3 regions of the Paenibacillus sp. FSL L8-0708 genome follow, and region 2 is predicted to be linked to each of the others. Evidence: riboswitches for the same ligand, from Rfam matches in the RefSeq annotation. Region 2 holds a riboswitch; each other region holds the start of a gene.
The links. Region 2 has a riboswitch for cyclic di-AMP ahead of NYE58_RS03155 (hypothetical protein). Riboswitches for the same ligand answer to the same signal wherever they lie in the genome.
Positions count from the first base shown of each region.

Region 1: another riboswitch for cyclic di-AMP. It lies ahead of NYE58_RS00190 (3D domain-containing protein); the one in region 2 lies ahead of NYE58_RS03155 (hypothetical protein).
Region 3: another riboswitch for cyclic di-AMP. It lies ahead of NYE58_RS30725 (alpha/beta fold hydrolase); the one in region 2 lies ahead of NYE58_RS03155 (hypothetical protein).

Region 1 is NZ_JBBPBC010000001.1:37,179-48,189, forward strand. It holds gene NYE58_RS00165 (tRNA1(Val) (adenine(37)-N6)-methyltransferase) at 1-714, shown strand, start outside; gene rsmI (16S rRNA (cytidine(1402)-2'-O)-methyltransferase) at 711-1,622, shown strand; gene NYE58_RS00175 (AbrB/MazE/SpoVT family DNA-binding domain-containing protein) at 2,041-2,295, opposite strand; gene NYE58_RS00180 (HD domain-containing protein) at 2,591-3,874, shown strand; gene NYE58_RS00185 (TatD family hydrolase) at 3,926-4,696, shown strand; cyclic di-AMP (ydaO/yuaA leader) riboswitch at 4,895-5,124, shown strand; gene NYE58_RS00190 (3D domain-containing protein) at 5,409-6,575, shown strand; gene rnmV (ribonuclease M5) at 6,752-7,303, shown strand; gene rsmA (16S rRNA (adenine(1518)-N(6)/adenine(1519)-N(6))-dimethyltransferase RsmA) at 7,300-8,184, shown strand; gene yabG (sporulation peptidase YabG) at 8,349-9,251, shown strand; gene veg (biofilm formation stimulator Veg) at 9,528-9,803, shown strand; gene NYE58_RS00215 (small, acid-soluble spore protein, alpha/beta type) at 9,947-10,123, shown strand; gene ispE (4-(cytidine 5'-diphospho)-2-C-methyl-D-erythritol kinase) at 10,264-11,011, shown strand, end outside.
Region 2 is NZ_JBBPBC010000001.1:663,525-674,535, forward strand. It holds gene NYE58_RS03110 (hypothetical protein) at 1-169, shown strand, start outside; gene NYE58_RS03115 (GntR family transcriptional regulator) at 231-626, shown strand; gene NYE58_RS03120 (ABC transporter ATP-binding protein) at 654-1,574, shown strand; gene NYE58_RS03125 (ABC transporter ATP-binding protein) at 1,579-2,481, shown strand; gene NYE58_RS03130 (ABC transporter permease) at 2,474-3,754, shown strand; gene NYE58_RS03135 (hypothetical protein) at 3,789-3,977, shown strand; gene NYE58_RS03140 (hypothetical protein) at 4,437-4,796, opposite strand; gene NYE58_RS03145 (hypothetical protein) at 4,930-5,451, opposite strand; gene NYE58_RS03150 (hypothetical protein) at 5,466-6,008, opposite strand; cyclic di-AMP (ydaO/yuaA leader) riboswitch at 6,089-6,253, opposite strand; cyclic di-AMP (ydaO/yuaA leader) riboswitch at 6,673-6,862, shown strand; gene NYE58_RS03155 (hypothetical protein) at 7,114-7,530, shown strand; gene kdpF (K(+)-transporting ATPase subunit F) at 7,657-7,734, shown strand; gene kdpA (potassium-transporting ATPase subunit KdpA) at 7,747-9,423, shown strand; gene kdpB (potassium-transporting ATPase subunit KdpB) at 9,440-11,011, shown strand, end outside.
Region 3 is NZ_JBBPBC010000001.1:6,548,512-6,559,522, forward strand. It holds gene NYE58_RS30705 (exosporium glycoprotein BclB-related protein) at 1-667, shown strand, start outside; gene NYE58_RS30710 (cysteine desulfurase family protein) at 1,037-2,149, opposite strand; gene mnmH (tRNA 2-selenouridine(34) synthase MnmH) at 2,185-3,222, opposite strand; gene selD (selenide, water dikinase SelD) at 3,281-4,342, opposite strand; gene NYE58_RS30725 (alpha/beta fold hydrolase) at 4,871-5,698, opposite strand; cyclic di-AMP (ydaO/yuaA leader) riboswitch at 5,786-5,972, opposite strand; partial or broken gene NYE58_RS30730 (glyoxalase) at 6,219-6,329, shown strand; gene NYE58_RS30735 (hypothetical protein) at 6,407-6,580, opposite strand; gene NYE58_RS30740 (Nif3-like dinuclear metal center hexameric protein) at 6,665-7,459, opposite strand; gene NYE58_RS30745 (alpha-glucuronidase family glycosyl hydrolase) at 7,484-9,538, opposite strand; gene NYE58_RS30750 (endo-1,4-beta-xylanase) at 9,621-10,640, opposite strand; gene NYE58_RS30755 (glycoside hydrolase family 43 protein) at 10,685-11,011, opposite strand, start outside.

The DNA.
Region 1 (11,011 bases), 630 kb from region 2:
TTACTAACACATGATCTGCGCATTATTCAAAGTGATGAAGTATTTAGCTTTTCTATGGATGCTGTATTGCTTGCTCGTTTCGCCAGTGTTCCGCCACGTGGAAGAGTTCTAGATCTTTGTACGGGAAATGGTGTAATACCGATTTTAATGACTACCCGGACAAAAGCTTCTATAGAAGGTATTGAAATACAACCTCGTTTAGCCGATATGGCTCGTCGTAGCGTGGCTCTAAATGGCCTTCAGGATCAGGTTGTAATTCATGAAGGTGATTTGCGCGAGTTATATACTACCGCAGGACATGGGGTGTATGATGCAATAACGGTGAACCCTCCTTATATGCCGCTTAATGGCAGTGATCTGAAGCTGAACAACCATCAAGCTATGGCTCGTCATGAGATAGGCTGTACACTGGAGGAGGTCATTCAGGCTTGTGTGCGATTGGTTCGGACGGGCGGAAAGGTAAGTATGGTTCATAAACCACAACGGTTGGTTGATATTATCAGTCTCATGAGACAATATAGACTCGAGCCAAAGATTATTCGGTTTGTACATCCACGTGCCCATCTGGAGGCAAATATGGTATTAATCGAAGCTGCACGTGATGGAAAGCCTGAGGTTCGTTTACAACCACCGCTCATCGTATATAATGAGGACAATCAATACTGTCCAGAGATTATGGACATCTACTATGGTGCTAAAGAGGGTAAATCATGACGATATCATGCCAAAGCAGTTTTCAAAACAAGACTAATACCAGTACTCAGGAGACAATAGGGTCGCTTTTTCTGGTGGCTACACCTATCGGTAATCTGGAGGATATGACCTATCGTGCAGTCCGTACATTGCAGGAATGTGATATTATTGCCGCGGAAGATACGAGACAGACCCGAAAATTACTCAGCCACTTTGAGATTTCACCTTCGATGTTGTTTAGTTATCATGAGCATAATAAGGCCGCCAGTGGACCTGAGCTTGTACGCTATATAATAGAAGGAAAAAATTTGGCACTCGTCAGCGATGCTGGTTTACCAGCGATTTCTGACCCTGGAGCGGATCTTGTAGCCCTTGCTATAAGTCATGGAATTCCGGTGATTCCTATCCCTGGAGCTAACGCAGCGTTGTCAGCTTTGATCGCTTCTGGTCTATCTACGAATACGTTCACCTTTATCGGCTTTCTTCCCCGAGAGCGTAAGGACATCCGAACAGTATTAAGTCCACTTCGTTCGGCTCAAGGCACTTTGTTGTTCTACGAATCTCCCCATCGCGTAGTTAAGACACTTGCTCATCTTCAAGAAGCATTCGGTAATCGCCAGATTGTGTTGGCACGTGAATTAACGAAAAGATATGAGGAGTTTCTACGCGGTTCGATTGAGGAATGTACACTATGGCTGGCTGAACATCCTCCGCTAGGCGAATATGTTATTGTCGTAGAAGGGGAGAGCAAGGAAGATGCAGAAATCGCAGAATCGGCGTGGTGGCGTCAGTTAAGCATTGAAGATCATGTAGCTCATTACGAAGCACAGGATGTACCACGGAAAGAGGCTATGAAAAAAGCGGCATCAGACCGGGGTGTAGCCAAACGGGATATTTATAATGCGTTGCTTGATAGAGCAGAAGAGTAAGTGTTATAGACGAATTCCTAGAATAACTAAGGATTTTCGGAGCCGTTTCGAGCTTGAGTGATTTATCTGTGGGTTAAATGTAATTTGTACAGTTATTTTGAATTTTTTTATGTATTTGTTCGTTTAGTTGTACTTCATACAGTTATAAAGGTGGAAAGGATTGATTTCACGGAGATATAGGAAATATAAGTGTACAAAATACAATTAATTCGTTTAATGGTAAAAAGCATTTAAAATAACTGTAAGAAATACAACTAAGTATTACTAGTTCCGTCTTGAAGCACATTGCCCTTAGGGAGGGGATAACCAGGAGGGCAAACCCAGACATAAAAAATACCTCCCGCGGTCACGGGAGGTCAAGGAGATATGAAAAGGTTAGAATTAACAATTTGATTAGTTCTATTATATACTATTTAATTTAGTTTGTCACAGGGGTAGGGATGGAAGATATGCATTCATGACAAACTATTTTTCCTTTAAAGTAAGTTACGTTCTCAGCGTTGCCACAGAAAATGCAGGCAGGCTCATACTTTTTAAGCATAATCCGTTCGCCATCAACGTAAATTTCCAGTGCGTCCTTTTCGCCAATGCCAAGTGTACGGCGTAATTCAATAGGAATAACAACCCGTCCAAGTTCGTCCACTTTTCTTACAATTCCTGTTGATTTCATCATAACAATCGTTACTCCTCTCAATGTTCCAAAAACGTCATTATTCGACATTGTTCACTGTTTTATGATACTTATAATACCAACGATTCCCAAATCAGTCAACCTTTTTTCATAGGCCGAATAAGAAAATTTCCATAAGAACTTTGAATGTCCCTATAAAAATTAAGAATTACCCTGAAAGCATTTTGTCGATTTACCAAGACCAAAAATGATACTTTTCGACAAAGTACGACATAATTACTTATTATATACTGATATTAGTTAAAATCATATTAAATTATTAGAAGGAGTTGATCTCATGAAGCAGCCGCTCACGGAAGAAAAAGTTTTCAAGGATCCCGTTCATAATTATATTCACGTACAGGATACGATTATTTGGCGACTAATTAATACAAAAGAATTTCAGCGTTTACGTCGGATTCGCCAGTTAGGTACCTCATATCTCACTTTTCATGGTGCAGAGCATAGTCGTTTTTCTCATTCTTTAGGAGTATATGAAATTACACGCCGAATCATTTCGCAATTTGAGCGCAGCGGGTATAAGGATTGGATTCCTGAAGAAAGTTTGCTTACTTTGTGTGCGGCTTTGCTGCATGATTTAGGGCATGGTCCATTTTCACATTCTATAGAAGAAGCTTTTGAAATGGACCATGAGGATTGGACCTGCCGAATTATTTTGGAGGACACGGAGATCACCGAAATATTGCGTGATGTGGAGGAAGATTTTCCTCGTAAAGTAGCCTCAGTTATCTCTAAGACATATGAGCATGAAATTGTTGTCAATTTGGTTTCCAGTCCGCTGGATGCTGATCGTATGGATTATTTGCTGCGTGATGCGTACTATACAGGTGTAAACTATGGAACCATCGATATTGATCGGATTTTGAGAATGCTTCGTCCTTATAATGGGCGGATTGTAGTAAAAGAATCAGGTATGCATGCCATTGAAGATTATTTAATGTCGCGTTATCAAATGTACTGGCAGGTATATTTTCATCCGGTGACGCGCAGCTCTGAAATTATTTTGCGTCAAATCTTCCGTAGAGCTAAAGAATTGTTCCAAGAGGAGTACAAATTTCGCTTTATGATCGCTCCGCTGGAAGATCTCTTTCGAGGAGAAGTAACAGTGAAGCAATATTTAATGCTTGATGAGGCACTGGTACAGACTGCCTTTATGCAATGGACCCTTGAAGAAGATGAGTTATTAAGCGACTTGTGTACCCGTTTTATTCATCGTAAACTGTATAAATATGTAGAGATCGAGAATTTGGATACAGATATGATTACGGAAATCCGCAGCAGTTTTGCGGGAGCGGGACTTAACCCAGAATATGACTTAGAGATTGATTATCCGACAGATTTGCCTTATGATGTGTTCCGTCCAGGAGCAGCCTTCGACAATAATCAAATTTTACTGCTTGATCGCAATGAGCAATTGCGGGAAATTTCAGAGGTATCGGATATTGTACGCTCAATAAGCGGGATTCATCGTGGCAGATATCACCTATATTTCCCACAGGATAAGCTGAAAAAAGCCCTTACACGGTTGCCCTCTTCTGTAGCAGAGATTTTTGCAAAATAATACAAATATTTATGGAACTATTGATAAAAACAACAAGGAGTGAGCTTTAAAATGTATCTGTTCGACACACATACACATTTAGATGCGCCTCAATTCGACGAGGATCGCGAGGAAGTTATAGCTCGTGCAGTAGAGGCCGGAGTTAGCAAGATGATCAATATTGGATTTAATCGGGAAACGATCCCTTCAACGATGAAGCTGGCTGAATCTTATGATTATATTTATGCAGCGGTGGGCTGGCATCCACAGGATGCGATTGATATGAAAGAGGGGGACCTCGATTGGATCGCCTCTCTTTGCAGCCATGAGAAAGTGGTGGCCATCGGAGAGATTGGGTTGGATTATTATTGGGATACCTCTCCCAAGGATGTGCAGCAGGAGGTCTTCCGCAAACAAATTGGACTAGCCCGTGAACTAAAAATGCCAATCTGTATACATGACCGTGATGCCCATGAAGATGTCGTACGGATTTTACGGGAGGAAAAAGCAAATGAAATTGGTGGCGTAATGCATTCTTTCTCAGGCAGCTGGGAAACCGCAAAAATGTGTCTAGATCTAGGATTTCATTTGTCATTTGGAGGACCGATCACGTTCAAAAATGCCAGAGTGCCTAAAGAGGTGCTTGCACAGACGCCATTGGACAGATTATTGATCGAAACAGACGCTCCATATTTGACTCCACACCCCTTCCGAGGCAAGCGAAATGAGAGTGCTCATGTGAAGTTAGTAGCAGAGGCTGCGGCTGAAATTAAAGGGTTAACATGGGAAGAATTGGCTAAAATTACGTATGCGAACGCACTGGAACGATTTGGGATTGTCTGAAAACAGGAGTAAAACGGGTGAAAAATAGAGAATGGCCGATATATTAAACTTTTTTAATATAAAAACGGCTGATTATTACAATATTTTAACCATATATTTGCGTAAACGTGGTTGAATCGTCCTTTACAACATGCATCAAAACAGGATATCATCTTTTCAGTGATGTGAGCTGTTGTTATTGTGACAGCCATTGATTCATGGATCGTCTCGCTGAGTCTCCGTATGGAGAACGGGGGAACCAATATTGAACTGCCGCATGCCTGTATCTTGAATACGACTAGGAATTGCCGCAGAACAATATTTGATTTCTTCACGTGGTCTTTGGGGTGAATTTAAGGGCAACCGCCGTGAGCGGGTGACCTGAAATAGGGCGTCTCTCTTTCGTCCGAACCCGACAGCTAACCCCGTAAGCGCAAGTAAGAGAGGCAACCTCGTGCACAAACATTCCCGCGTATTCTGACATCGGAGAAGCCACGAAAGAGTCCTCAAGAGAACTCTTTTTAGGCTTCTTTATTTTGAATAAACTGAATGTTGCCCGCATACTGTTATATAACAGGTGTGGGAGTAGCTGTGCCGAGCAGGCGATCCATGAGCAGGAGACGCTAAGTTAATACGTGCGTATCCTGTGACAATCTCAAATAGTTTCGTCAAAGAAATTCAGTCCTCATGATATACAAATTGACGACGAGGCTATGTAAGGAGGATGGAGAGAATGGGCTTATTCCAACCAGAGGTATCCCATGATTCGCAGTCATCCAGCAGGTCTTTCGCATTACGGTGGGAGCAAGTAAATACTCGCGTACTTTTACTTGCAGGTGTGATTTCAATCGCAATCGCGCTGTTAATTCTGCTGTACGTACACGGTCAAAGTAATAAACAATTAGTTTTAGTAATAGACGGGCAAACACAGACACTTGAAACGCGAGAAGCACTTCTTGGTGATGTGTTGGAGAAAGAGCAAATTTCGCTGCAGCCGCATGATGAATTATCTTTAGGTCTGAGTGATGAAATAAAAGACGGTGACCGTGTCGTTATCAATCGTGCGCAGAAATTTAGCCTTACTGCGGACGGAGCAACAAAAACGTTATATACGACCGAAGACACTATCGGTCAAGCGATTGACAAACTGGGTATCAACCTAGAAGGCTATGATAAGATTTTTCCTTCGTTAGACACCACCATCTCTGCTGACATGGAGATTAAGATCGTTCGTATCAACAAGCAAACGGTACAGCGAACAACTAACTTACCTTTCCGTGTTATTAAGACAGCAGATCCCTCCCTTACTGTGGGAACAGTTAGAGTGGCACAGGCAGGCAAACCAGGCGTCATGGTTCAGCATATTGAAAAGATCTATCAAGACGGAGAACTGGCCTCTATGCGCATGATCGGCAAGGAAGTACAAACGGTAACAAAAGATAAGATCATTGCCGTTGGTACTAAAGCACTTCCTAAGCCTACTGTAGTTGCTAAAGCTACAACAACTTCCAAATCAAGCACTACCTCCAAAACGACTAAAGTTAGCGCTAAGACTAAGAACGTCACAAGCAAGGCTGGCGTAGACTTTGAGTACAAGAAGATGATTAAGAACGTCTCCATGACAGCTTATTCGTCAGAAGAGCCAGGGATAGGTACTAAAACTGCCTCCGGAACACGCGTAACGGAAGGTCGTACAATTGCAGTAGATCCGAATGTAATTCCTATTGGCTGGTGGGTTTATATCGATGGGCTTGGATTCCGCCGTGCAGAGGATACTGGCGGTGCCATTAAAGGCAATAAAGTGGATGTCTATTATGATTCCCTGAGCCATGCTCGTAATTTCGGCCGTAAATCACGTACCGTTTATGTGATTGGACCTGTGAAACCTGAGCTTAACTAGAACTGAAGCTTTTGCAAAAAATCCTTTGATAAGCTATAGTGATGATAACCGTTAAGGAACGCTGGATGATCATTTCGTTGATCGCAGAGCAACCGCTCATCACTTATACATTCTTTAACCAAAAGAAGAGGAGCGAATCCTCTTCTTTTTGCTTTTTTTGGAAGGAGTCAAGAAATATGATTAAGGAATTAATCGTCGTTGAAGGCAAAAGCGATACCGTAGCCATTAAGCGTGCTGTAGAAGCGGATACCATTGAGACAGGCGGCTCTGCTGTAAACCGGACTGTAATTGCTAAGATCGCGCTTGCTATGGAACGTAGAGGGGTTATTATTCTTACGGACCCGGACCATGCTGGGGAGCGAATTCGTAAAATCGTTTCAGCGAAGGTGCCGGGCTGCAAGCATGCTTTTATTCCAGAGAAGGACGCAACTCGAAAAGGGGATATCGGTGTAGAGAATGCATCGCCAGAGGCGATTCGTCATGCGCTGCGTAATGTACATACCTCTTTTGAAGGAGCACCTGCTTTGATTGGTATTGATGATCTTATGGCCGCTGGAATGCTTGTACACCCTCGGGCTGCTGAAAGACGTATGGCGCTTGGTAATTTGCTTGGAATCGGATATTGTAACGGCAAACAGCTGTACAAGCGGCTGGCGATGTTTGGGATTACGCGGGAGGAATTTGCCGGGGCTCTCGCCCAAATTGATCAGGGAGGCATTACTTCATGAGTGGTAGAGAGGAAATTTCGACTCCAAAACGGACCAAAGAGATTATTCAACGTTATGGATTCAAGTTCAAGAAAAGCCTGGGACAAAATTTTTTGATTGATCAAAATATTTTGGACAAGATTGTAGACGCTGCTGGACTAGATAGCGATTCTGGGGCGCTGGAGATCGGGCCGGGAATTGGAGCGCTGACGGAGCGTCTGGCACTAACAGCGGGTGCTGTAACTGCCGTAGAGATTGACCGTAGACTGATTCCAATATTAAAAGACGTACTTTCCCCCTATCCCCATGTTAAGGTTCGTAACGATGATGTCCTCAATGTGAACTTGCAGGAAATGTTCAAGGAAGATTTCACCACTGTGAACAAGGTCAGTGTGGTTGCTAACCTGCCTTATTATGTGACTACTCCGATTCTGATGAAGCTGCTCGAAGAGAAGCTTCCCCTTGATAACATCGTTGTAATGATTCAGAAGGAGGTTGCGGAGCGTATGGCTGCATCTCCAGGTGGAAAGGAATACGGAAGTCTTAGCATTGCCGTGCAGTACTACAGCGAGCCTGAGCTCGTCTGTATCGTGCCACGTACGGTATTCATCCCTCAACCTAATGTGGAGTCTGCTGTTATTCGTCTGAAGGTTAGAGAGCATCCTCCGGTAAAGGTGGAGAGTGAGAAGCATTTCTTTGAAGTGGTTCACGCTTCTTTCACACAGCGCCGCAAGACGATTGCTAACAATCTGAAGGCTCGCTACTTCCCTGAACAAGGACGTGAGCAGCTGGAGGCTTTACTCGCAGAAGCGGGTATTGAACCGACCCGTCGCGGAGAAACACTCAGTCTTGAAGAATACGCCCGCTTAAGCGGTGTTTTGCTAGCCGCTGGAATTGAATAAGCAATAGGAAACGGTTGTTGTCTTAAGGACGACAACCGTTTCTCGTAGAAATATAAGGATGTTATTCTGGTGGAGCATTATACATTCTTATATTTTAAAAATATGTTGAGTTATGAACCAACTGAGGCCTTTGCCCATACGATGGGGTAGAGGTGGTGGTTGTAATGAATTTAGGAGACTTGGTCGTTCGCAAATCTTATGGCGGTGATTTAACATTTCGTGTAGATAATATTGTGCAGGATAGAGCCGTCATTAAAGGCACAGATTTCCGCCTGTTGGCGGATTCTCCTCTGGATGACCTGGTTCAAGTGCCTCCTACCCGAATAACGGAACGGGGACAGCAAGCACAGATCAAAGCGAAGGAATCACTGACACAGCTGCGGAAGGACCGTCAGGAGCAAAGTCAGCGGAGCGGGGGAACCCTAACAGAGGGGACATGGGCTCCACCGTCCAAGGAAGCTCCTTATTTTGAAGTGCCAGGTAAAGTACTGCATCTGGATGGCGATCCGGCATATTTGAATAAGAGCCTTAGCTTATACGAGCAGCTGCGGATTCCCGCTGAAGGGCATCATGTTCATGAATCTGCAATGGCTGATACGTTATACCGGCTGTTGCCCCGTGTACGCCCAGATATTGTAGTGATCACTGGTCATGATGGGGTACTGAAGCAACAGCATACTTACGATCTGTATAGTCTGAATAGCTATAAAAATTCGCAAAACTTTATAGCTGCTATTAGGGTAGCTAGGGAGTATGAGCGGAATTTTGATGCGTTGACTATTGTTGCCGGTGCTTGTCAATCTCATTTCGAGGCATTACTTGGAGCTGGAGCTAATTTTGCCAGTTCACCTGGTCGAATTTTGATCCATGCTCTGGATCCCGTGTATGTAGCAGCAAAATCATCCTTTACTTCCATCAGGGATACTGTAAATCTTAGCGATGTTCTGAATAATACCATCAGCGGAAATCAGGGTATTGGTGGTGTTGAGACCCGTGGCAGCTTCCGCATCGGAATGCCGCGACTGCAGAATCTGTCGGCGCTAAAAGTGACACCATCAGCCATTTAAGCGGCAGAGATAGGTCTATGGTGTCAGGAATATAGGTAATTTGAATGGGCTGAATAGAATATCCGAAAGAAAGGGTGAGCGCTGAGCTTAACCCTTTCTTTTTTTCTTTGTAATGCCTATATTACAGATAACAAGGATATTAGTCCGGCGCTGATTTCTCGCAAAAAAATTCCGTTGACAACGAAATATGCATCAACTATAATTAATTATTTATTTGCTTTGACATTGTCCTGAAAAAGTTGTATAATGGACAAGAAAAGAGGTGGTCGTCAGGTAATGGCTAATAACGCGCTGTTGGAAATCAAACGCAGTCTTGAAGCTCACGTCGGTCATAAGATCACATTGCGTGCAAACGGAGGTCGTCGTAAAACCGTTGAACGCACAGGTGTCCTGGAAGAAACGTACCCTTCTGTATTTATTGTCAAACTGGATCAGGAGCAGCAAACTTTTAAGCGAGTCTCCTATAGCTATGCCGATATACTTACTGAATCTGTGGAAATCACAGTTTGTGAAGACGATGGGCAGATGCGGATTATGTATATTAAAGCTTAATGTTTCACGAACAGTCTCCCTTGGAGGCTGTTTTTTGTTTGCGTTTTTTGGGACAAATATTTGGTGCATGATCCGTGAGCTAAGCAAGCATACTAATTGGGCAACGGGTTAATCATTTATTTTCATAAGGGAGGAATTCCGTAATGAGCCGCAGAAAACGAGGCATGATGTCGGAGGAACTGAAGACAGAGTTAGCCAAGGAGCTGGGTTTTTATGAAACCGTGGAACGTGAGGGCTGGGGTGGAATTACAACTCAAGACGCTGGCAACATGGTGAAAAAAGCGATACAGCTTGCTGAACAGGCTGCGCGGAAATCTTAAATTTTAGGCTATAAATTGAATATTACTGAAAAAGGGTGCGTCTAAATGGCGACACCCTTTTATTATTGGACTTCATTAGAAGTTTCTCATATAATATGTTAAGTTGTTTTTACGGGAAAAGCTGAAGGTGGGTGAACGCCTTGAAAATGTATGAAAAGGCACCAGCTAAAATTAATTTGATGCTGGATGTGCTGCACAAACGTGCTGACGGTTTTCATGAGGTGGAAATGATTATGACCATGGTAGATTTAGCAGACCGCTTAGAGCTGTCTGAGCTGCCAAGGGATACTATTATAATATCAAGTCAGGCTGGTTATATTCCCCTGGACGAGAAAAATTTAGCTTTCCAGGCGGCAAGGCTTATTAAAGACCGTTATAACGTGAAGAGTGGGGTACATATCCATCTGGATAAAAGAATTCCGGTTGCGGCTGGCCTGGCTGGCGGCAGCAGTGATGCCGCAGCTACGCTACGCGGTCTAAACCGTCTGTGGCGTCTGGGTATTCCTGCGCAGGAGCTACAGGAGCTTGGCGCTGAGCTGGGTTCTGATGTACCTTTCTGCGTCACAGGCGGCACAGCCTTGGCTACAGGACGAGGCGAAAAGCTGACACCAATCAATAACCCGCCACAATGCTGGGTTGTGTTGGCGAAACCACCGATCAATGTATCGACTGCAGAAGTGTATGGACGCGTTCGGAGCAATAATATAGCGGTTCATCCTTCTGCTCGAAAGATGCAGCAAGCGATAGAAGCTGGAGACTTTGGGGGCGTGTGCAACCATCTGGGCAACGTGCTTGAAGATGTTACCCTAAAGCTGCATCCAGAAGTTCAGCAGCTTAAGGAAGCGATGATAAAGCTTGGAGCAGATGGCGTACTGATGTCAGGCAGTG
Region 2 (11,011 bases):
CTTAGTTACACTGGGCGGAGGCAGTTTGTTCTTATACAGTATCTCCTATTCGAAGGAGTGGGGGCTGTTATCTCCGATCATGTGGGGGTCACTACTGCTGGGAACAATATCTGTGCAGTTATTCTCTAAATGGACTATACATCGGCTGAAAAGTCGCAATCTCATATAAAAAATCGGAAATGGCAAGGACTGCGCTCTAGCACGCTAGAGTGGAAGGCGAGGTGTAAATAATGTGGATACCGGTACAAATCAACGAAAATAGTGCAGAGCCCCTCTATCATCAAATAGAGACTCAGCTTAGATCATTAATCATTAGCGGAGTCATTACAGAAGGTACGCTGCTGCCCTCGATTCGTGAGTTCGCAGGAGATCTGAAATGCAGTGTAATTACAGTGCGGCGCGTATATCAGGATCTGGAGAACGAAGGTTTGCTGCGAACGCGACAAGGAACAGGTACCTTTGTATCCCATGTAGGTGACGGAGCCATGGAAGAATATAAACGTGAAACGGTTGGCAAAGCACTTGAAAGTGCAGTGGATATCGCCCGATCGGTACATTGCAGCAAGGATGAACTTGAACAGATTTTTATGGAGATTGTAGAACGCAAGTATAGAGAAAAGGATTGAGAGGGGGCGCTTACTCATATGGTACAGATGGCTATAGAATTGCGGAATGTACTTAAACGGCGGAGAAACAAGACGATAGGGCCACTGACCCTGAATCTGCCTAAAGGATATATTACAGCTTTGGTAGGTCAGAATGGATCCGGCAAAAGCACGCTGCTGAATCTGCTGATGCAGCTGACTAATCCAGAGGAAGGCGAGATATATTGGTTCGAGAACAGGTATGATAGCGGGTTGTCTCTGGAGCTTCGCCAGACCATTGCCTATGTTCCTGAAACGTCAATTACTGAGGAGAACCACTGGAATGCAGAGGAGGCAGCACGATTTCGGAAGTATTGGTATCCAAATTGGGACGATCAGTATTTTCACGAGCTGATGGATCGCTTTGAGGTTCCGTATCATATGAGACTTTCGAAGATGTCTAAAGGGGAGCGCCGGAAATTCGAAATTGCTGCAGCACTTGCGGCACGGCCAAGTCTGCTGCTATTGGATGAACCTTCATCGGGTCTTGATCCTTTTGCCTGGAAGATTATGATCGAGACACTTCGTAAATATATGGATGAGCACAACGCAACGATTATCATCTCCACACACATTGTGGATGAGGTGCGACGGCTGGCGGATTATATCGTCCTTATGCATCGGGGAGAACTGCTGGGTATGGCTGAAAAAGACAGTCTGTTCGGTGCTTGGACCGAGGTTTGGGTGAATGCTGCGGATGAAGAGGAGCTTGCGGAGTTATCGGCTGAGTTGCCAGGAGGCTTGCACTTTACCATGGATACACCGGGTGTAGCTTCTTTTATCATAGAACAATTTTCTGAAAACGAGAAACGCATTCATGACTTGGGCGTAAAGGTTATCAAGAGCCGCAGTTTGGAACTGGACGAAATATTAAGTTTATGGACACAGGGTCATCGTCCTATTCTAATTGACCACAAGAGAGGGGACTAGAGAAATGGAAGCCTTAAAGCTGGAAAGTGTAGTTAAGCAATATGGAGAAAAAACCGCAGTAAACGGAATTAACCTAACCGTAGGTAAAGGGGAAATTTACGGATTACTGGGGGCGAACGGCGCGGGAAAAACAACCACGATGCGTATGGTGCTCGGCCTAATCTACCCTGATGAGGGCAAGATTTTGTATAACGGAAAACCTTTCAACAGTGAACTGCAGCAACTTATGGGTTATCTGCCCGAAGAACGTGGACTATATCCTAAGGTGAAGATCAGCGATCAAATCGTTTACTTGGCCCGCCTGCGTGGGATGTCAGCTAGTGATGCAGATAAGAGCTTGCGCTATTGGCTGGATCGATTCGAGGTTCCGGATTATTACAATAAAAAAATAGAAGAGCTTTCCAAAGGAAATCAGCAAAAAATGGGCTTTATCGCCGCTGTCGTTCATAAGCCGCAGATTCTGATTCTAGATGAAGCTTTCAGCGGGCTGGACCCAGTAAACGTGGAGCTGCTGAAAGATACGGTCAAAGAATTACGTGATTCGGGAACAAGTATCCTCTTCTCTACGCACCGGATGGAGCATGTGGAAGAGCTATGCCGTAACATTACGATTCTCGATCGATCCAATACGGTCGTTCAAGGGGATATCCGCACGATCAAGAATGGCTACCCGCGGGAAGAAGTATTGCTGCGTACAGCTAATGAGGTAAAAGGTTTGGAGTCCATCGCAGGTGTTACAGCAGTTAAACAGCTGGAGCGTGGGTATCTGTTATCGATCAGTGAGATCGGTGCAGCACAGCGTATTTTACAGCAGGCGATAGCACAGGGTGAAGTGGAGCATTTTGAAATCAAGGAACCTACGTTAAACCAAATCTTTATCAGAGCGGTGGGTGAATCTAATGAATAAGATGGGGACAATTATCGGCTTTACCTTTAAAAATAAAGTTAGAACGAAATCATTTATGATTACTACTTTGATTCTAGTATTATTGCTCAGCATAGGGATGAATCTTCCCTATATCATCGATCAGTTTAAGGGTGATTCGGCCAAAAGTGAAGTTACTCAAATTGCTGTGATTGCTGAAGAGGGAAATCAGGTTGCAGAATTGTTGAAGGCTTATACTGCGCCAGAGGGCATGCCACAGGCTAAGATAGTACAATATGCTTCTGCGGAGGATGCCGAGTTAAAGAAAGCATTAGATGAAGAGACCGTAGAAGGTTATGTTACTTTTGCGGAACCTACTGGTGAAGGGCTTCCACCCGTTACTTATCATAGTAATGATGGGGAACTAAACGGAGATGTGCAAGTTTATCTCCAAAATGCACTTCAGCAAGCAAACACACAATTCATCGTTGGCGACAAGCTGACCTCTGAACAGATTGCTGCAATGTCAACGCCTGTGCAGATTACTACACAACAGCTTAACGCAGGCGGTGGCAGTGAAAGCTCTCAGGAGGACACTCCAGCCATTAACTACATTATCGTATATGCCATGCTTATGTTGTTCTTTATGTCCATTATGATGACAGGCAACATGATTGCCGCAGAGATAACTTCTGAGAAAAGCTCGCGGATTATGGAGATTCTGATTACAAGTGCCTCACCTTTAGCGCAAATGTTCGGTAAAGTTATCGGTGTTTTCCTAGTAGGAATATTGCAAATTGGGATCTTTGTCGCAGCGATCGTCGTCAATTTGACGCTCCCGCATAATGCGACTGTATTGGCTGATTTTGATCTCGATTTAGGCCAGCTCAATATTAACTTGCTGCTCTATGGATTTGTCTTGTACGTATTAGGTTACTTCCTCTATGCCTTGATGTATGCGGCTGTAGGTTCGATTGTCAGCCGTACGGAGGATCTCGGTCAGGCGGTAATGCCAATCATGATGTTAGGCTTCGTAGCGTTCTATGTTCCACTGTTCAGTATCTCCAATGCAGATACTCTAGTGGTTAAGATAGCGAGTTATGTGCCCTTCACCTCACCATTGACGATGCTGCTCCGAATTGGTGTCGGCGAGGTGGCGATCTGGCAAGTCATTGTATCGCTGCTGATCCTGCTTGTGACTACCTTCATCTTCGGATGGCTGGCAGCCAAGATCTATCGTACCGGCGTACTGATGTACGGCAAACGCCCAAGTATTAAAGAAATTAGAAAAGCAATGAAAGCTTACAAGATCTAAGATGACCTCATATAACTTTTAAGGAGTGCTAATGATGTCTACAAGCGAACAATATACCATTATGCTTTTAATGAGTTCGGTATCGCTGGCTACGGTTAGTAGAATGCTTCCGGATGGCTCCACTTTTATGGATTTTGTTCAAGGTCTATTGACTGGTGTTGCTATAGTGGGGATGTTGGCGGGATTGTGGATGTACGGTAAGGCGCGTAAGAGTAAAGCGTAATAGTAAGCACTGAGTTTTCGGGGGTATCCTAACAGCCGTTTATGGTTGCTGGGATATCCCCGTTTTTGAGTTGGCAATCTCTTTGTATACGAGCTGATATAGCTAACGGACCCAGCAGCACTTAAATGCAGCAATCATCGAGATTTGGCAAGATATCGGACACTATAGTCGCTATTGGCATGAAAAAGGGTGAATCAGTAGCTCTTTTAACCAAATAGTTGCACTGGAGTCCGATACTATGCTCAAAAGGCGATAAACGTGCAAATAACGTCATCTTGGTCCGTAAGCCTTGGTGGAAGATGATTAGGGCTTGCTTTAAGACGATCCGAGACGTTCACTGCTCGGGATTTCTACTGGAGTCCGAACGCCGGCTATATTTGTGGAAAAGCTTCAATTAAAGGCTCCTGAGTCCGTTAGATGCTTCATGCGCTTAAAGATTGTCTGAATTCTTGTCAGTGACTAAATTATAGAAAGATTTGCGCTCGTTAGTATATCCGTTTGGGTGGTCATCTGCTCCCGTAGAGCTCTAAGCTGTGTTTTCAGTGCGGGAACACTTTTTTGCAGAATAATGCTTATTTGAGAAAGAGGCAGCTTTAGGCCGTACCACATGACCTTCACAAGCTGTTCCTCCCAAGGTAATGCCTTAGCCGATAGAAGGGAGCGCCGGGCAAAAGAATCAGCACACTGGTGAATACAAGTGCGGTAAGCGTGGATAGAGAATAACTGAGGATCAAAATCATCCTGACGATATATTTTATGAAGCTCTGTGAAGGTGCGGATAGTAATCTTGTCTGCCTCATTAGATTGTTCTAACAACATGGAACTAAGTACGTAGACTTCATTAGTATACTTTTGAACACACTCTGCAAATTTAGTACTGTAGGTGGACTCGGGAGGTAAGGGGTCAGGCATGGTGAACACGATCCTTTCAGATTGAGAGATTTGCTTGAATCTATAATATAGAAAAGTAAGAGATGGATTTATTGATAAGATCGGCGGTGTCTGGTTCCGGGCAACTGTGTTTCTGCTGGGAGGCAGTGGATAAAGCTTTTGAAGGCTTGTAGTAGAGCCGTTCACTTCTGGAATTGCTCCCCCCTGCTGCAACACTGTACAGACGCCCTTGCTGAATATGCCCTGCCAAGGATTTACCCTGGAGCTTGGCCTTTAAATCCTGCAAAGCACCCTGAACTAGCTCAAGCTTAACCTGCTCCCAATCTGAACCTTCGCGGCGGACCTTATCCAGCGCTTCTTCAAGACGGCAATGACAGATGGCCCGTAAAAAAGAACTCCATTTAATGAGATCGAAATTTTTGGTGTTGGCAGAGATCAGACAAGCCCCCCAACTGCAGCCTCCCTTACAGGTGAGCTTCAGAATACCATAACGGCAGCCTTCAGCCCCTTCCATTCCATAGTGAATAGGCTCGGGTTCATCCAATACAAATACTTCAATGCGGGATAGTCTGCGCTGGTCCATAGTAGGGTTCCTCCTTAGATTTCCAAAAGCTTTAAGTCTACATGATGAGTGACACTAGCCCTTTCTACACAAGCGAGCATTTCCATTTTATTCTCACAGACTGCGGTATGCTCTAGCCATAGTCGGAACTTCTCTTTTCGTATAACAGATAGATGTAAGGGAAAGGTGCTGCGGGATCTCAAGACATACCAACCGGCGCTTACATCTTTCCAAGGCTCCTTGAAGGCTGTAAACCACGGGAGCTTTTGGTGCGATGACCAATCCTGCTGCTGCTGTTGTTCTCGAATTTTTTTATATATCTCATATACAATCTTAGAGTCTAAACAGTCTTTACAAGAAGAAGGTGTGCTGAACTGGCGAAGGGCTTGGATCTGGTTCTGGCCAAATGCATAGCCTACAATGTACCTGTGATTATGTTCTTCGAACCACAAGGCCCCGAAACAAACGTAATTTAGACTTATCGGCTCAAGCAGCCCTTGATGTATCCCTAAATAATAGTGCTTCAAAACATTCACCCCATCCAGCGTGCTATCACCTAATAAGCTCAGGTAACGCAAAAACCGCAGCAAGAGGAGGACCTCTGCTGCGGTTTTGGATTACAGGCAGATATACCTGGGCCAAAGCGTGGCGGATCAAGGGTCTCTCTCTTTACGCTTACGAGGTTAGCTGTCGGATTCGGACGGTGAGAGTCGCCCTACCTATTGAGACTTATGCAGTCTCCTTTGGATTCACCCCAAGTAGGCCAGGTGGCCTGATGGTTCCCCCGTTCCCTGCGAATGCAGGAACTCAGCGTTGATTGTTTTTCATGAATTAGATTCAACCCGAATCATACTCTTTTCAAGATTTTCTGTAAAAAACGGAAAATGTTCTTTTAGAGCAATTTTAACCATATCCTGCCGACTACGACTGAAAAACGAGGTAAATAGGTATTTATGGCGTGTTATCGCGCCTCTTTCTCGCTCAGCCTCAGCTTCTTGCGTTTCTACCTATAATGGGAATTTGCAGTATTTTCGCTCTAAAAAGGTGAATAAAATCACATGGGTTATAGATAGCGATTAAACGCTCCAAACTCGAGTAAACAAGAGATATAGAGAGATTAGATATCAAGTAAGCGCTATCTAATGGGAAAATAGTTTTTAATTTGCATTATTTTGGCATCATTCAGGTTTTACAAGTCTTCGTGCATAAGAGTATGATTACTCCTGTTTCAACGACAATCGAATATTTGATCCGCTTAATTTCCGGTAAGGAAAGCGGGGGAACCAACAATCGGCAGCCGATGTGAGAGTCGGAAGCAGATTATGGGGTGAATCCTGTAGAGGGTGTGAGTGAGCTCGCATCTATACAGGTAGGGCGACTCTCACCGCCCGAATCCGACAGCTAACCTCGTAAGCGTATGGAGAGAGGATGAGTGCAATGTGACCGCTAGCGAGCCACAGAGGAGATCCTTTGTGGCTTTTTGCTGTGCTCTTAGAAGCAAAGCATTTATGGAGGCCTCCCCTAAGAGGTCGCTAAATTCATCATTAGCGGTATTTGTAAGGCAGCGTCTAATGACGTGACACAACCGAGCTTTAGGTTGTGCCCGAAAATGACGATAGGTCAACATCCTTTCGGAGATTTTCGTTGCCTCCTTGTTGTAAATGAGCAGGAGGAGAAAAAAAGATGACGGATCAGAATGAATATGTGCTTGTATGTGCGCCTACAAAGGCGGGAGAACATTTCATTAAACTTCTGAAGTTCAGGGGTATTAAGATGGCGGGATTAACCAACAATGTGGCTGAGAAAGCTTTACTTGAGGAGCTCGGGATTGAGCAGGTTATTCTAGTGGATACCCGCCATCAGAGCACTTGGTTTCGCCCATCGTTCCCGGTAGGCAGGGTATATCTGTTTGAGAGCAGCTTTCCGCTTTGCTGCCGCTATATTCAGATGTGCCGTACCTGGACGACACAGCCGATTTTTGTGATTACAAGTTCAATAAATCCTAGATTGGTCTATAAAAGACTTGGTGCGAGCTATGTAATCTATTCCCATAGTGGTGATGCTGATTTTCTAATCGATAGATCACCTCATCAAGGATAATGGAAGGAGTGCGGAAGATATGATGGATCTGTATATGGTGGCTTCGTTAGCTGTAATTTACGGGTTATTTTATGGCTTTATGCGCTGGTGCGCAGGTGTAGTTGAGGATACGGGGAGGGATAAGCTGTGATTCTAGTAATCGCTGTTACCCTACTGTTGTTTTTATATCTGGTTTACGCGTTGATTCATCCTGAGAAATTTTAAGGAGGGGCATTCATGGGCATTTTGCAAATAGTCGTCGTAATTGTAATTCTCATCTTGCTGGTCAAGCCGATGGGAACGTATTTATATCATGTATTTTCTAACGAACCGAATCGTACGGATCGCTGGTTTGCAGGCACAGAGAAAGGTATTTATAAGCTGATCGGCCTGAAAAAACGGGACGGAATGTCCTGGAAGAAGTATGCACTCAGCTTTGTTTTAACTAATATCGTACTGGTTGCTTTCAGTTATATTTTTCTGAGATTACAGCGGGGATTGCCGCTGAACCCGAATGGAATTGCCGATATGGAACAGACGCTTTCATTCAATACGGTGATCAGCTTTATGACCAATACGAACCTGCAGCATTATAGCGGGGAGACGGGACTATCGTATTTTTCACAAATGGCAGTCATCACGATGATGATGTTCACGTCTGCAGCGAGCGGATTTTCTGTTGCGGTTGCTTTTGTCAGAGGGATTACAGGACAGAAATCAGTCGGGAACTTTTTCGAGGACTTCGTAAAAGCACATATTCGTGTATTCATTCCATTAGCTCTGCTAGTTTCATTGGTGCTGGTAGGATTGCATGTGCCACAAACGCTCAAGCCATCGCTTGAGGTCACTACACTCGAAGGGCAGACACAACAAATCGCTATCGGTCCAGTCGCTTCTTTGGAATCAATTAAACACTTAGGTACGAATGGTGGCGGCTTCTTCGGAGCCAATTCAGCGCATCCTTTCGAGAACCCTAATCCACTTACGAACGTGCTGGAGATTCTCTCTATGTGGATGCTGCCAGCCTCTCTGCCATATATGTACGGATTGTTCGCTAAGAACAAACGTCAGGGCTGGGTGATTTTCACAGCAATGATGACCTTGTTCGTACTACTGCTGGGATTGAATTATTATGCGGAAACCAAAGGCAATCCAGCTATCAATGCGCTGGGGATCGAGTCTTCGCAAGGTAGCATGGAAGGTAAAGAGGTACGTTTTGGTATCCCGCAATCTTCGTTGTTCACTTCGGTAACAACGGCAGCTACGACAGGTAGTGTTAACAATATGCATGATACGCTGACACCGCTGGGTGGCATTACCCCTCTGGCCCTAATGATGCTCAACAATGTCTTCGGGGGAAAAGGTGTCGGACTAATCAATATGCTGATGTATGCCATCATGGGTGTCTTCTTATGTGGACTAATGGTTGGCAGAACACCAGAGTTTCTCGGGCGAAAGATAGAAGCCAAGGAGATGAAGCTAATTGCGATTGCTATCCTTGTGCATCCGTTCATTATCCTTGTACCAACAGCAGGTGCGTTCTTAACGGACTTGGGCAACGGTTCCATCACGAATCCCGGATTCCATGGACTTAGCCAAGTGTTATATGAATATGTCTCTTCTGCCGCGAACAATGGTTCAGGATTTGAAGGGCTTGCGGACAACACCACCTTTTGGAATGTTACAACCGGGATCGTAATGCTGCTTGGCCGTTATGTCTCTATAATCGCGATGCTGGCAGTTGCAGGCTCACTGATCCAGAAGAAGCCAGTTCCTGAGACGATTGGCACATTCCGCACAGACAATGGTCTGTTCACCGGAATTCTGATTGGTACAGTAGTAATTATCGGTGCGCTGACGTTTCTGCCGGTCATTGTGCTCGGCCCGATTGCAGAATATTTGACCTTACGGTAGGAAGAGGGAGAACAAGATGAGTACTGTAAAAAGAAAAAAGCTGCTGACGGGACCCATACTCCTAAGCGCTATAAAGGATAGCTTTATTAAGCTTAACCCGGTGACGTTAATCAAAAATCCGGTCATGTTCGTAGTCGAAATCGGTACGATTATTGTATTGCTTATGGTACTGGCCCCCGGATATTTTAATGCAGAGAAATCGGTAGGCTTCAATATCACAGTGTTGTTCATTCTGCTATTCACAGTGCTGTTTGCCAACTTCGCTGAAGCGCTGGCTGAAGGCCGCGGGAAAGCCCAGGCGGATTCACTCAAGAAAACGAAACAGGATATCACAGCTAACAAACTCGTTGGAGGGTCTGTGAAGACCGTTTCTTCTTCCGAGCTTCGTAAAGGAGATATTGTCATCGTCAGTCAGGGAGAACTTATCCCTGGCGATGGTGAAGTAATTGAAGGGCTGGCCTCCGTAGATGAATCTGCAATAACAGGTGAATCTGCACCTGTTATTAAGGAAGCCGGCGGAGATTTTGGCTCAGTCACAGGCGGCACCCGGGTAGTCAGTGATGAGATTAAAGTCAAAATTACCAGTGACCCCGGTGAGTCATTCCTGGATCGGATGATCTCCCTCGTTGAAGGGGCGAAACGTCAAAAGACACCCAATGAAATTGCACTAAATACACTCTTGATCAGTCTGACGTTGATTTTCCTGATTGTAGTAGTGACCTTGCGGCCAATTGCGACTTATCTGGGCGTTGATCTAGATATTCCTGTTATGATCGCCTTGCTGGTCTGTCTGATCCCGACCACAATCGGGGGTCTGCTCTCCGCTATCGGGATAGCAGGGATGGACCGCGTCACACAGTTTAATGTCCTTGCTATGTCAGGGAAGGCCGTTGAAGCTGCCGGCGACATTAATACAATGATTCTAGATAAGACCGGTACGATTACTTTCGGAAACCGGATGGCGAGTGATTTTGTGCCAGTTGGAGATGAAACGGAAGCTGAGCTTACGGCTTGGGCAGCTATTAGTTCGCTAAAGGATGAGACTCCGGAAGGACGTTCTGTTATTGAGCTGGCTAAGAAGCTGGAACGCAGCTATGACAGCAAACTTGCTGAAGGCGGAGAGTTCGTAGAGTTTAAGGCTGAGACCCGGATGAGTGGTATAGATCTGCGTGATGGACGATCTGTTCGTAAAGGGGCAGTCGATTCCGTGAAGAAATGGGTACAGTCGAAGGGCGGAGTCATTCCCGCGAACCTCGACAGTAATTCCGATGCTATCGCTCGGATGGGGGGGACCCCGCTTGCTGTTGCGGTAGACAACCGGATTTATGGACTTATTTACTTAAAGGATACAGTTAAGCCAGGCATGAAAGAGCGGTTTGATGAGCTGCGAAAAATGGGAATCAAGACTATCATGTGTACAGGGGACAATCCGCTGACCGCAGCTACTATTGCCCGTGAAGCAGGGGTAGATGATTTTATTGCAGAGAGTACACCTGAGGATAAAATAGCGGTTATCCGCCGTGAGCAGAACGAAGGCAAGCTGGTGGCAATGACTGGTGATGGTACGAATGACGCACCTGCCCTTGCC
Region 3 (11,011 bases), 5.9 Mb from region 2:
CGGCGTTGCCGGAGCTACGGGGGCAACGGGCGTGACGGGTGATCCGGGGGCGGTCGGCGTTGCCGGAGCTACCGGTGTAACGGGGGCCACAGGTGATCCCGGCGCGGTCGGAGCTACTGGCATTACCGGAGTCACTGGTGCAACCGGTAACGGTGCAATTATTCCGCTGGCATCCGGAGGACCTATTATTATGACCACGGTTTTAGGTGGTTTGGTTGGAACAACAAGCCTTGTAGGCTTCGGAAGTTCAGCCACAGGTATTTCGCTTGTTGGCGGTAATATTGATTTGACAGGTACTCTCCTTGGACCGCTTATCAATTTTGCATTCTCAACTCCTCGAGCAGGAGTAATAACTTCCATTGCCGCTTACTTCAGTAATACCATAGCTTTATCGCTGCTTGGTACTACGATAAATGTAACAGCGCAATTGTACCAATCTGCCACACCAAATAACACATTTACTCCTATTCCAGGCGCAACAGTCCCACTTCCACCTATCACCGGTACTATTAATCTTGGAACTTTTGTCAACGGAATTACGAATGGTATCAATTTTACTGTAACACCACAGACACGTTTGCTTATGGTATTCTCAGCCACCGCTACAGGTCTTACCCTTGTAAATACAGTCACTGGTTATGCAAGTGCTGGCTTTACGATTGTATAATCACTAAAAAAAAGTTAAAAAAGGCATCTGCGATTCCTTTTGAAGGAGGTGGCAGATGCTTTTTTTGTAATATGCGCATTCAACTCTTGATCTTTCGGACTCAGATGCCGCTATTCGTTAATTTATCACTGTTTAGAGAGATTATCGGACCTGAGAGGCGCTATTGGGCAGAAATGATGCTCAGTAGTGTCTATTTTGTACTAATAACGCCTATGGAGTCCTATAGCAACTCAAAAATAGGAAAATATTGCAAATAAGAGCGCCTGAGTCCGATAGCGAGTCCGTTCACTGGGAGCCATAATCCGTTCACTGAGAATCATAGTGCGTTCACTAGAATTCACACTTTGTCACTGTTTGCAAAAACGAACCTCATAACAAATACACCTTCAGCTTATCGATGACCTCATCGATTTCCGCTGTAGTCGTATATCGTCCCACACTAAAACGAACCGCTCCCCGTCCAATATTCTCCGACACATGCATAGCCTTTAAAACAGGCGAAATCAACGTTTCACCGGAATGGCACGCCGAGCCCGTTGAAGCCGCCACAGCTTCCAGGGAATCGATAATTTCATGACCCACTGCTCCAAGAAAACTAACGTTAAGGGTGTTAGGCAAGCGCTTGTGTTTATGACCATTCAAATGAATTTTTTCGCCAAAAGACTCCTGCAGTCTTCCATAGAAATACTCCGTAACTTGCTTAACTCTTTTTCTAGAATCAGAGTCAGCAGCAAGCTCACAGGCTTTTCCTAAGCCAATAATGTAGGGTGTATTTTCTGTCCCCGCTCTTCGCCCCCGTTCATGGCCCGCACCGTGTATCAAAGGCTCAATGTGAATGCCGTCCCGAATGTACAATGCTCCAATGCCTTTGGGCGCATATAATTTATGGCCTGCAAGCGTTAGAAAATCCACTCCCAAATCCGCTACATCGAGGTCTACTTTTCCCGCAGATTGTGAAGCATCTGTATGAATAAGAATGCCCCGTTGGTGGCAGACCTCAGCTATTTCCTTGATCGGCTGGATCGTGCCCGTTTCGTTATTAGAGTGCATGATGGAGACCAGAATGGTTTGGTCCGTGAGCTGCTTTTTCACATCGTCAACCTGCACCATTCCATAAGAGTCAACAGGTACATAAGTCAGGTTGTATCCCATCTGCTCCAGGTACTGACAAGGTTTAATTACAGCTGGATGCTCAATAGCAGACAGGATAATGTGATTACCTTTATGGCGATACGTTTGGGCTACTCCTTTAATGACAGTATTATTAGACTCACTACCCCCACTGGTAAAAAGCACCTCACCCGGCGCACAATTCAGGAAATCAGCCACCTGTGTTCTTGCCTGCTCTATTCCGAGTTTAGCTTCCCGCCCCAAAGAATGACTGCTTGAGGGATTCCCAAAATGACCGTAAAGATAAGGGATCATAACCTCTGCTACTTCCTTATCTACTGGTGTTGTAGCGTTGTAATCTAAATAGATCATATTAAGTAAAGCCCCCTTTAACCATAACGCGAAACTTATACTTCTTGATGTTTTAAAAAAGAACGCACAGCAGTCTCAGCTTCATCCAGATTATTCACTTTAAAAGTAACTCTCTCAATGCCTTCATACTGAGTGGACGTATAATCGTATCTAGGATCATAGTAATATTCTAGCAGCAGCGCCACAGCTTCGCCGAATAAATCCGCCTGCAAGCATCGTTCGATTTCTGCTGCAACAGGGATATGAATTCGGGATTTAATACTCCGAAATGCAGAAATACACTGCTCCTTGTACTCTTCTGGCCGGTAATCCTCAAGGATTTGCTGCACTCTGGCTTGCAAAGGCATCTCAATCCAGATCTGTGTTCCGCTCTCTTTTTGCTCGGCCATAAATGGGGGCATTACTACCTTACCAATCTTTTTGCTCTCCGCTTCAAATAGTACATAAGGAGAATCCCCGATCTTAATTAACTCCTCTAAAAGAAGACTATCGAACGTTTTTTGATTGTTCGCACGAAGGCCAATCTCACCAAAAATAGAACCACGATGACCTGCCATCCCTTCCAAATCCAGAACGGGGTAGCCTTGCGCTTTCAGGCGGTGTAACAGATTGGTTTTACCTGTGCCTGTATTTCCGTGAATCACATAAGACTTCGCCTTACATTCATAGGACTCCAATTCGTCGAGCACCCATTTACGATAAGCCTTATAGCCGCCTATCAGCCGGTAAGCATGAATATCCATTAAAGAGAGTACGGTCGCAGTTGTACGGCTGCGCATACCTCCCCTCCAGCAGAATACTGCTTTGTCTCCTTGAATCGCTGCAAATTCTTTGACAAAAGAAGGCAGTTTTGCCGCAGCAATCTCCAAACCACGTTCTTTCGCGGCCTGCACACTTGTCTGTTTATACAACGTCCCTACTTCAGCCCGTTCCTGATCATCAAAAAAGGGAATATTCAAACTATCCGGCAGCGTTGCATCTTTATATTCAGAAGGAGATCTAACATCAATAATGGTGATCTGCTTCTTGTTTTTTAACACTCTAAGTTCTTCCAGTGTAATGTCCTGAAACAATATGCTCTCTCCTCTGGTGGCTAACCTTCATAATTTGCTCTAAGCTGATATACAACAGTTATTCCACAGCAGCTATAACCGTAATCTGACCCGGATGCTCTTCCGTTACCTCTCCGATCAATGCCGCTTCTACCCCTGCATCTACTAACTCTTTTAGCAAATCTTCGCTTTGTTCGGGGGCCACAGAGATCAGCAATCCGCCAGAAGTCACAGCGTCACATAGAATATAGCGGCTTAGTTGGTCCATCTCTTCCGGATAAAGAATGCTGCCTTCCAGATGGGCAAAGTTATTCTTAGTGCCTCCTGGAACAAATCCCTGTTCCGCAAGCTCTCTTACTCTTGGCAGCATCGGTACATCGTCTTGACGAATGATCAGGCCCGTGCCGCTCCCTTTAGCCATTTCCGAGGCATGTCCCAGTAGCCCAAATCCGGTAACATCTGTACAAGCATGTACATCATAAGGCTCCATGATTTCAGCCGCTTTTTTATTCAAAGTAGACATTACTGTCGTAAGGCGTGTGGTTTCTTCAGGAGATAGCTGATCCTTTTTAATGGAAGTTGTTAAGATCCCCACACCGATAGGCTTCGTTAGAATCAGCTTGTCTCCCACCTTGGCGCCCGCATTCGTTCTTACTTTGTCAGGATGCACAAGGCCCGTAACGGCCAATCCGAATTTGGGCTCTTTATCGTCGATGGAATGTCCGCCCACAAGAGTAGCTCCTGCTTCCTGTACTTTATCCGCTGCACCGCGCAAAATGTCACCAAGAACGCTTTTATCTAAAACAGAAATAGGAAAAGCCACAATATTAAGCACCGTAAGCGGCTTTCCACCCATCGCATATATATCGCTTAATGCATTGGCTGCTGCAATTTGACCAAATGAATAGGGATCATCCACGATCGGCGTGAAAAAATCAACAGTTTGCACTAACGCTAATTCATCACTTAAACGATACACCCCTGCATCATCACTAGTATCAAGACCTACTAGTAGATCCGGGTTAGGAACAGTTGGTGGCAGACTGCGAATAACCTGCATGAGATCGGCGGGACCGATTTTGCAGCCGCAGCCCCCTTTTGAAGATAATGAAGTCAGTTTTATAGTTTCAGCTTGAGACATCATGACTCAGCTCCTTTAGTATGAATTATCTTAATCTTACACGAGTAGATCGCATTGTACAAAAAGCAAGAGTAGCAGATGTGCTGCTTGTTACGCCTTCCTCTATACACTTACTATCACTACTTAGGTCTACCGTTCTTTCCCACGTCGGGTGAGCTATATTTGATGCTGTGGTAGGGTGGGACATTAAGTGGCGTTCTAGGTACAATATGCTTGTAAATGTTCAACATCCATCGGTTAGTAAAATAACCAAAGGCTGGCTCATTCGTAGATTTTACTACTGATAAGCCAGCCTTTAGTTGGATGTCCATTATATTAGGGAAATCCTTGAAATCCTTCCTAAAAACATCCTATTATTAGGGAGGATTTCCCTAATCCACTTTCTAGGAGCCATAATCTCCTTCATTTTAGGGAGAATTCCCCTAAATTTCAACCCAAAAGGACGTCCAATAGCCAGCTCGTGCTCCCTGGCTATTGGACGTCTTTTTTCTCACTTAAACGCTTCGCTTGTGAAGGTCTCCCAATAGATCAGCTAATCTGCTGACTGCCCTGCTGCTTCTCTAAGAAACGTTGAAGAATCGCATTGAATTGCTCCGGTTGGCACAGATTACTTGGATCTAATGCGTTCGGAATAATCGCCAACTGCGCCTGCGGCAGCTGAGACACCATTTCCTTCATACAATTCACTCCAAATTCATTAAAGTCCCCTACAATACACAAAGCGGGACGTTTAAAAGCCTTTAAACATCTGGTGTAATCAACATGGCTCGTAGCCAGCCTTTGCCGATATAGCTCCCGGGGGCGTTTGTCCAGCAGTCCTCTTCTAATCTCATTGTAGGCCAGACTCCAGCGCTCTCGGTACATCATCCGAATCGAAGGCAACACCAGCTCGCTTGGGAGATAATACATTAGTAAACTGCAATATGCTGCCATAGTTTGTATTTTCCCTACTATTGTTGATCCGTGAGTCCTACAAAAGCTATCCGCGACCACAATTGCTTTTACACGCTCAGGATATTGTTTGGCAATATGCTGAACGACTAAGCCACCATAGGCGATTCCTACAAAAACTGCTTCACGGATACCTAGGTCATTCAACAGCATAATCAGATCCAGACATTGCGTCTCAATAATCTCATGTGGGGCCTCCAGCAGTTTACCAGACTTGCCATTCCCCCGTAAATCGCACAAAATCACTTTATATTTATCGGAAAAATACTCCAGCTGTGGTTTGAACATACTGTGTGTTAATCCATGTCCATGGATAAACACAACCGGAGTGCCAGTTCCATTGATTTCATAATAGAGCGAAGTTCCGTTCAGTTTAGCGATAGGCAAAGGTAACACCTCTTTCATAATAAATTCTACGACTATATCTGCTTAAAAACGCAGCAAAAAACCACAGAGGGATTCTCTGTGGCTATTCATCACTAAACACGCCATTCATCCTCTCTCCATACGCTTACGAGGTTAGCTGTCGGATTCGGGCAGTGAGAGTTGCCCTACCTGCAGGGATGCATATTATGCACCCGGAACAGGATTCACCCCATAACCAGTGCCGACTCTCACATCGGCTGCCAGTTGTTGGTTCCCCCGCTTTCCAGAAACGGAAATTAAGCGGATTGCTTATGTAATTGTAAATTTAAGATAATTCTCAGTTCTGAGATGAATCATACTCTTGTAAGGTTTTCTTGTAAAGGAGGGCTCTGGTCAAAATAATGTTGAAAGCAATGCTTTTCATTTCATATTAAGCATACTCTTCATTTTCTCTTTCTTTTGCTCTTGTTTACTCGTTTTCTTTAGAAAAACAGCTCTGAAGCAAGCGAAAAAGGGGGTGATTCACCAGTACTTTCCTATTTAATAAGAAACGACAATCTTCAATACCAATATTGGGCCAGTTTCTGTACCTTGGGGTGTTCGTCGTTTCTATGTCCCCGATCCGTTTGGCAAGCTTGTTAATATTATTTCACATGAACAGCACGAATGATTTCATAAAAAAGAAAAAAGCTAAGCAGAATCAGAGATCTCCCCCTGTCCACTTAGCTTCCTTTTACAATACTATGGCTACAAAAGATCGGCGTTTTTCAATGCATGCTCCCAGCTTGGAAAAAAGAACAGCGCACTTCTCATAAGCTCTGGGTCGCTTTGCTTTACTTGTTTTTTACTGATTGAGCTTCCGTCGCTTTGCAGCTTTTTGATCCGACTTAATACTTCATCAGCCTCCAAAGGAATTTCCATTGAAACACTCCTTTCTCAGTGACCTGTTTCCCTTCATTTTCTCCATAATATGTTTATTTATTCCGTACTCTTAATTTCCCCAGATTAAACCATCTGATAGATGGGTTGTTCAGCAATGAACCGGGTAGGAAGCATGGGATATTTGTCTGCTAAGATTTCAGCTAAATATTTCATCCCCGGCGCTTCACTCTCCGCATGACCTAACATGATGAGCGCTTTAGATTTTCCTTGGTGCCCTGCATCCCGCACATATTCCGGAGTCTCCCACTCTGGTCCCTCTCCAGCGATAATTAAATCAAGATTGTGATCATTAAAAAGCGGAATAGCCATCATCCCGCCTCCTCTGTAACCTACTAATATCCCTACACGTTTGCAGGACAGAGACAGGTCACCAGCAGCGCGTACATAAGAGATGCCTAGCTTACTTTTAATATACTGAGCAGCTTCCATTACAGTCATAGCAGGAATAGTGAGAATCGTAGCAGCCGCTTGCTGCTCTTCCACATAGTCTGACCAATCCAGCTCTCGCAGCAAACCCATCATAATCCCATCCGGCTCTTGCCGATGCCAATAATCATGATAACGAAAAATAGCTATTGGGGAATGTTCGATCAGACTTTTTTTCGCATGATAAACCGGATCACCTTCTAACCACTCGTTCGCCGCATGATGGCTATAAAATACACCTTCATGCGTGATCAGCAAATTGGCTCCTAACGCTATTGCTTGCTCCACAATATTTTGTGTGGAAGAAAAGGCCGTAATAATCCCTGTGACTTCAGTTTCCGGTTCCCCTGGGTTCAGAATATCCACAGTCCCTTCTACCTGTTCCACAGTTCCCATTAAATCTTTCAAAATCGCTCTAATCGTGAGGCTCACTATCATCATCCCTCGGTTCAAAATCTAATAAATCTTTCTGCCTTTAAGATCCTCAATTCCGCTCTTGCGGTAAAAATACGTATTGATCCGATCTCTCCATTCCTGCGCATGCTCTGCTTGCTCTTCAAGACGTTGCTTCACTTGCACATACAATCCACTATCCATGCTGCCTTCAAGTGATTCCCATGTTGCTAGAAGCTGTGCAGCCTGCTCTGCCCCCTCGAAATGAGTATCGTAGATATGTTGTATAACCGTTTGTCCCGATTGCAGAACATGCGTGTATGGAACATGATGGAAGAACAGCAGCAGCTCTTCTGGACAAGACGCTAGATTCTCATAATTTGATGCATTAAGACCTATATACTGTCCGCTATACCCCGTTCCCGATTTGACTGAACGATCCACACCAATGCCCTTATGATCCGCATAATGGTACGTTCCCCACTTGGCGTATTCATATCCATCCACATTCGGCCCATAATGATGATCCGGATTAACCATCCAGCCCACACCTAATGGAGCTGTGTAAAATTCGTAAATCCTCCATGAGTCCATTAACATCCCGCGAATAGCAGCCACTAGACCTTCATCAGTGCCAAAGGTAAGGCGAATCCATTCCTCAGCTATTTCTTTTGCCGTCAGCTCCGGATTCCAAATTAATCTCCCATATCCATACAGATTGGCTTGAGCTAACCCATGCCCCGTCCAGTTCATGTCATCCCCAACATTAGTTACAGCAGCCACACCATTATATTTATTTCCCCACACCGATCCGTCCACAATATGTTTCACAAGTGTAGTTTGCCCTTTGGCATAAGTATTGAAATCAAGGACTTCTTTCCACTGTGGAACGAGATAACAGAGATGCCGCTGCTGCCCTGTATATTCTTGAGCAATCTGAAACTCCATCAGATGATTGGTATGTTCCAGTGCGCCAAACAGCGGAGATACCGGTTCTCTGACTTGAAAATCCATCGGTCCATTCTTGATTTGCAGCACTACATTATCATTAAATCGGCCATCCAATGGTTTGAAATGATCATACGCTGCTCTGGCCCGATCTGTCTTACGGTCACGCCAATCCTGCTTGCAGTTATATACGAAACAACGCCAAATCACGATTCCGCCAAACGGCTCCAGTGCTTCTCCCAGCATATTAGCGCCATCGGCATGGTCACGCCCGTAAGTGAATGGCCCTGGTCGATTTTCTGAATCTGCTTTGACCACAAACCCGCCAAAATCAGGGATCACTCGATAAACCTCACCCGCCTTATCTTTCCACCATTGCCGCACCGCTGGGTCCAGTGGATCAGCTGTCTCCAATGCTCCGATCTGTATCGGGCTGGCGAAGTTAGCACTGAGGAATAGCTTAATTCCGTATACGCGGAATATTCCTGCAATTAACGCGATATCAGGCAAATATTGCTCCGTTATAAATAGAGATTCAAGCTCATGAACATTCACATTGTTAATCGAAATCGCGTTGATCCCCACAGAGGACATCAATCTGGCATAATCACGCAGCCGCTTTGTATCGTTAAGAAATTGATTGGACTCGTAAAAAAAGGACCGTCCAGCATAGCCACGTTCAATACTGCCATCAAAATTATCCCAGTGATTAATCATTCGCAGGCCGTTCACCGGATTCATAGACAAATTCAGAGCGTCTATCTCGCTTTCTGTTCCTATCAGCCGTAACAGATGGAATACGCCATACAATATTCCAACAGGCGTTGAAGCACCGACAGCGATACATTGCTCAGTAGCATTTGTACGTATAAGGAAACCTTCAGGACCCAGTGAATCGGTTCGTTCTCCTGCGAATACTCTACTAATTAATGGATTCCCCCCTTGGAAGGTTCCTATAACGATACACGGTCCTTCAGGTTTCGCTGTGAGCAGTGGCGCTTTGCCCAGCATAGAGGTCATCCCCTGTATGAATTCCGCGGCTGCCGCCTGAATCGTCTCGTTGTCCTCCGTTACTACCAACTCAACACACCAATCTATATATTGATTGTATAGAGATCCTGATTTCAGCTGACCATAATTGAGCCAAGCCTCATAAGCGGTATTTGTCATGTTTATTCCTCCCGTATAAATAACCCGCCCTGGATTGAAAAGGACGGGTTCATGATTCGCAAGCTTGAGCAGGTTACCCGCTCTATGATTTGGTGACAGCGTTAAGCAATTGGTGATACGCTGGCTTAGGATTATGCTGCTCATCGAATAGAAATGGCCAATTTTTCCGTCCCCGAACAGGGAAGCCGTCCAGCCATGTATAGTCATCCGCTGCTCCCCAGAAAGTGACTGAGCTAATCACGTCGCGGTATTCTTTCAACAGAGCAAACATCGCTTCATAGCGCTCTGCCTGTAGCTCGAGCAGTTCGGCAGGTGCGACCTTTAAATCCATTCGTTTGTCATCGAAACGGAACATGGACACATCCAGCTCTGTCAATTGGAGCTGAAGCCCTAAAGATGCATACTTCTCAATAGCAGCACGTATATCGTCTAAGCTCGGATCGTATAGATTCCAGTGGGCTTGCAATCCGACGCCATGGATCGGCACTCCTTGTTCCAGCAGCGACTTCACCATTTTATAGATTTTGTCGCGCTTAAGTGGATTAGACTCGTTATAGTCGTTGTAGAATAATAAAGCCTTAGGATCGGCTTCATGAGCGAATTCAAAAGCTTTGCAGATAAACTCCGGTCCGACAATGTCCAGCCACTTTGACTGGCGAAGAAGTTCTTCTCCTTCATCTGCAATAACTTCATTTACAACATCCCAAGCATAGATATCTTCCTTGTAACGCCCAACCACGGTCTGAATATGTGATTTGAGCCGTGCAAGCAATGTCTCTTTGCTTACAGGCCCGCCCTTCTTATCCTCAAACAACCAGTCCGTAGTCTGGTTATGCCAGACTAAAGTATGCCCACGCATAGCCATATGATGTTTTCGGGCGAAGGCAACCAACTGATCTGCTAGTTTAAAGTTATAACTGTCTTCAAGCGGATGCAGACTTTCAAACTTCATCTCATTCTCAGCGGTAATGCTATTGAAATGATAGGCGAGCAAGTGCTCCTGTGATTGTATCGTCATCGGGTTAACGGCTGCGCCAATTTTGAAATCCTCAGCAAATATATTTTTTAGTGCAGGTTCTGTGTAATCACTAGCTTGTCTCAACAAGTTCCCTCCTGACAAAAGCATTTATATCAGTATTCGAATAATTAAGACTGATAATCGAACCAATCGAAGTAGGCAGGCACCTCAGCCACCTTGCCATGACCTGTTGCATATAATCCAATAAGAACACCCGTAAATCCATTTCCTTTTACGGCTTGAGGGGATAATGGGTACGCTGCTGCTGTTGATAGCTTATTCCACTCCTGCCCATCCAAAGAATAAAGGAAGCTGTATTCGGAAAGCTCAGCCTTAACTTTCAAATAAATTCGCTCGGCAGTAGTTGGAACCTCTGCCGCTGTATGGGTTACTCCATCCATAGTTACATGAGCTGTAATCACTTTTTGCCCGTTTTTTTGAACAAGTCCAATTTC